2 regions of the Arthrobacter sp. BGA-UO-ETr-C19 genome follow, and region 1 is predicted to be linked to the other one. Evidence: riboswitches for the same ligand, from Rfam matches in the RefSeq annotation. Region 1 holds a riboswitch; the other holds the start of a gene.

Evidence for each region. Region 1 has a riboswitch for cyclic di-AMP ahead of AC57BR_RS01425 (LysM peptidoglycan-binding domain-containing protein). Riboswitches for the same ligand answer to the same signal wherever they lie in the genome.
Region 2: it holds a riboswitch for cyclic di-AMP, as region 1 does, so the genes downstream of both, AC57BR_RS02740 (M23 family metallopeptidase) here and AC57BR_RS01425 (LysM peptidoglycan-binding domain-containing protein) in region 1, are expected to answer to the same signal.

What each region holds. Positions count from the first base shown of each region.
Region 1 is NZ_JCAQPC010000006.1:86,376-88,569, reverse strand. Features, by position in the region: gene AC57BR_RS01430 (NAD(P)(+) transhydrogenase (Re/Si-specific) subunit beta) at 1-449, shown strand, start outside; cyclic di-AMP (ydaO/yuaA leader) riboswitch at 611-781, shown strand; gene AC57BR_RS01425 (LysM peptidoglycan-binding domain-containing protein) at 785-1,732, shown strand; gene AC57BR_RS01420 (YybH family protein) at 2,028-2,194, shown strand, end outside.
Region 2 is NZ_JCAQPC010000007.1:147,868-150,061, reverse strand. Features, by position in the region: gene AC57BR_RS02745 (iron-dependent transcriptional repressor DtxR) at 1-366, shown strand, start outside; cyclic di-AMP (ydaO/yuaA leader) riboswitch at 516-755, shown strand; gene AC57BR_RS02740 (M23 family metallopeptidase) at 767-1,591, shown strand; cyclic di-AMP (ydaO/yuaA leader) riboswitch at 1,728-1,897, shown strand; gene AC57BR_RS02735 (C40 family peptidase) at 1,950-2,194, shown strand, end outside.

The sequences.
Region 1 (2,194 bases):
TGGCCGTGGCGCAGGGACAGCACACCGCGGCAGAGCTGGCTCAGGCCCTGGAAGCCCGGGGAATCCGCGTGGACTTCGCCATTCATCCTGTGGCGGGACGCATGCCCGGGCACATGAACGTGCTCCTCGCCGAAGCCAATGTCCCGTACGAATCGCTCAAGGAAATGAGCGAGATCAACTCCGAGTTCCGCACCGCTGACGTCGCGCTGGTGGTGGGGGCGAACGACGTCGTGAACCCCGCAGCGAAGACCACCGCCGGCTCGCCCATCTACGGCATGCCGATCCTCGAGGTGGCGGACGCACGCCAGGTGGTGTTCCTCAAACGCTCCATGCGGCCCGGGTTCGCTGGGATCGAGAACGAACTCATGTTCGAGCCGCAGACCACGCTGCTGTTCGGCGACGCGAAGGAGTCCCTGACGAAGGTGCTGGGGGCGGTGAAGGCCCTGTAGGGTGGGGCCTTCGGGGACTGTGTACCCCGTTACCGGGAGGTCCGTCCCGCACCCCGCCGTTACCGAAATGTGACTTTTGGTGTGGAGGTGCGATAGCCTCGGCCGGTGCCCTGGTTCCGCTCAGGGCATTCCCGGGCAGATGCCGAGCCCTGCCGCTGACCGGGATCCGTTCGCTATCACCAACAGGCAGGGACGGGGGAACCACCTTTTTACCGGTCTTGCCAGTCAAGGCCTAGGGGTTAAGTCCAGACGCTCCGCCTAGAGGCGGGCAGGACCGGGTGACTCCCATCCGAACCCGACAGCTCACCCCGCAGGCATGGGAGAGGCAATCCACCATGTCACGTAAGTTCACGCCCGCGCGCCACCGCGCCACCCCGACGACGTCCATCGCCCTGCAGGGCCTGTCGTATTCCCTCAAGTCCAACGCCGCCTCGGTTGCCAAGCCGGCGGCCGCCGCCGCCGTCGCTTCCGGTCTTCTCTTTGGCGCCGGTGCACCCGCCCATGCAGGTGCCTACGCCCCCGAGACGCCGGACGCCGCCGCACAGTCCGCCACCGGCCAGGCGCTGGGCGCGCCGGCCGCCGCTGCCCAGTCCGTCGCTGGCCAGGCGCTCGCCGCCCCGGCCGCACCGGCAGCTCCGGCCCCGGCAGGCGGCGGATCTGCTGTTGCCGGTGCGTCGCACACCGTTGAGCCCGGCGACACCCTTGGTGCGATCGCAGCACGGCACGGTGTCAGCCTTGATGCACTTCTGGCAGAGAACGGCCTGTCCCTGGCCTCGGTCATTTACCCCGGTGACCAGATCTTCATCCCCGGGCCGGGCGCAGCCGCAGTGCCTGCGGCCCCGGCAGCACCCGCAGTACCCGAGGTTCCTGCCGCGCCGGCAGCCCCTGCGGCCCCGGCTGTCCCGACCGGCATGGGGATCTACAACGCCTCCGCGTCGATAACGCCAGCAGCAACCGCTCCGGCAGCCAGCGGCGTTGGCGCAGCCATTGTGTCCTCCGCCCGGGCGCAGCTCGGTGCCACCCAGGACTGCACCGTCCTGGTGGAACAGGCACTGCGCTCCGTCGGCAAGTCCGTGGGTGACCTCGCGCCCGCGCAGTTTTACCAGTACGGCACTCCGGTCTCGGCCCCGCAGCCCGGGGACCTGATGATCAGCGCCGGACACGTCGGCGTCTACATCGGCGGCGGGCAGGCCATCAGCAGCGGCATGAACGGCGTCAACGAAACCATCGTGCACCCGGCCTCCTGGCTCACCGGCGCCACGTACGTGCGGGTGAACGCGTAATTAGGGTGAACGCCTAACAGGCGGGACGCATTACACAGCAGCGGCGGGTGCATCGGCACCCGCCGCTGCCGCGTTTGGTGGCCGTTGGAATACCGGAGAGATTGCTCAGCGCCCGCCACACGGCTCCGCGACCGCCCACGGCTACGCGGCGGCGGTCGGCAACTGAAACAAAAGTCACTTCCACGCAACAATTGTTGACCTATGGATACCCGGGCGGTTAACTGATGGCCTGACCGGATGTGAGCTGGGGCACGTCACGGCTGAAACTTTGCAAGCACGCCGAGAGTGAGTTCCCGTGGACCTAATCACCACCGCCGAGGTTGAGGCAGCAGCGACGAGGCTGATGACTGCCTTCGCGGCCACCAACACAGACGACTACTTCGACTGTTTCGCGCCTGATGCGACGTTCGTCTTCCATTCCGAGCCGGACCGCCTCACCTCGCGCGGGGAATACCGCGCCCT
Region 2 (2,194 bases), on a different contig from region 1:
CGGGTGGAGCGCAGGATCTACGAGTTGCTCGACCACCCCACCGAGTCGCCGTACGGTAACCCGATCCCCGGCCTGGCAGCACTGGGCGGGCAGCCTGCCCGCCCCTTCTCGGACGGCGTGGTGAACCTGCTCGATGCCATGACCGGCTACGGCCCGGAGTCCAAGGTCACCGTCAGCCGCCTGGCGGAACCCATCCAGGTGGAGCCTGAGCTGCTGCTCCAGCTGGATGAAGGCGGGATCCGGCCCGGCGCCGCCGTCTCGCTGGAGCGTGTGGGGGAGTACATCTCTGTCCGCGTGCCCGGTTTCGAAGGCGCCCTTGAGCTGCCGCCGGAAGTTGCTGCGCACGTGTTCGTACGCGTCGGCTAGCTTCCAAGCGCCCCCCGGGCGGATGCCGCGGCCTGTCTGACATCTGCAGGCAGGATGACCTACCACTTTTGCACAGTGAATATAACGGAATTATTACTGCGTCCTTTAATCGCCTATAGTTAAACGGCGACGCCGATACAAAAGCGTTACCTGATCTGGAGCCGAACCCTGCCAGCAGATCAGCAGCAAGTCACCCACTGGCAGGGGCGGGGGAACCACAACCGGCTGTTTCTACAGCCTTGGGGTGAAGTCCGCAGCAGCAAGTCTCTTCCGCAGAAGGAATCCTCCTGGGATACCCCTGTGCCGGAATGGCTTGTTACGGCGGACCGGGTCCGAACTCTCTGACCCGAATCCGACAGCTAACTTCGCAGGCTATCCAGAGAGGAAGCAGTACTTGTCCATGCAGAATGCCCGGGGCCGCCGCCGCGCGTCCGGTCCCGCTCCGGAGCCGCGCCTCGCGGAGGCCGTTGCCGCGGACCGTCCCCGGGACGCCCAGCGTGAAGCGCGCCGCCGCCGCCGGGGTCCGTTCCGCCAGGTTACGGATTTCGCCTCAGCCAGTGGCGTTGGGCAGAAAGCCGGCGTAGCCCTTGCGGCCACAGGCCTGCTGCTGACAGTTACTGTCCCCGCCACCAGCCCTGTCCTGGCTGCCGGAGAGCAGCAGGGAGGGGCGTCAGCGTCCGCTGCCTCACCGGCCCAGCCGAAGGTATCGGCTGAAGCGGCGGCAAAGATCGACTTCAGCCGCACGTCGGTCTCCACCACCGGTGACCCGGACGGAAAGCTCAAGCAACTCCTGAGTGCCCAGTCGGCCGGCAGCATCAGCCGTTCGGCCTCGGTGGGCACCTTGGGAGGGCCGCTGACCACGCTGGTCAAGTCCTCGCCGTTCGGTTACCGGGTCAGCCCGATCACCGGCGGCGCCGGCGAGTTCCACCGTGGGCAGGACTTCGCCGCCCAGTGCGGCACCGAGGTACTGGCCGCAGCCAGCGGCACGGTGACGTTCGCCGGATGGCACCCCTACGGGGGAGGCAACCGCGTGGTGATCGATCACGGGAACGGCCTGGAGACCACGTATAACCACCTGTCGTCCTCCAGCGTCCAGGTTGGCCAAAAGGTCACCCGGGGCGAAGTGATCGCCCTCAGCGGGACCACAGGGGCCTCCACCGGCTGCCACCTCCATTTCGAAGTGATGGTCAACGGCGACGTCGTTGATCCCACCGGCTGGCTCTGAGGCAAGCCGAGTGAGCACTCTCATTCCTGTGACACGCCGTGACCTGAATGTGACATTGGCTCCGAACTGCTGTACCGTCTAAACCGCGTCAACTTTTCCGAAGTTGACGCTCTTGAGTGGATTGCCTAACTCTGCCACCGCTCAAGGTCCGTTCGCATTACATCGTCTGGCAGGGGCGGGGGAACCAATTTTGGTCTTCGCAAGAAGGCCTTGGGGTTAAGTCGCAATGCTTCCCAGGAAGCGGAGCGGCCGGGTGACTCCCATCCGAATCCGACAGCTCACCTCGCAGGCATTGGGAGAGGCTACCTTCGTGTCTTCACGCCACAATGCCGCGCGCCACCGCGCGCAGACGGTTCGTATGAACCCGTTGGACTCCGTGTCCAAGGCGGTTAGCGCCAATGCCGGCACAGTAGGTCGCCAGGCAGCTGTCATCGCAGCTGCTTCAGGACTCATCCTGAGCGTTGGCATGCCTGCCAACGCAGCCGACGCCAACATTGGTGTTTCCGCCTCCTCGGAGACCGGATCCCAGGCCGCGCAGCTTGCTGTGACCGCCGCGCCCACCGCCACTGTCTCCTTCGAGCGTCCTGCCGTCACTACGGTGGC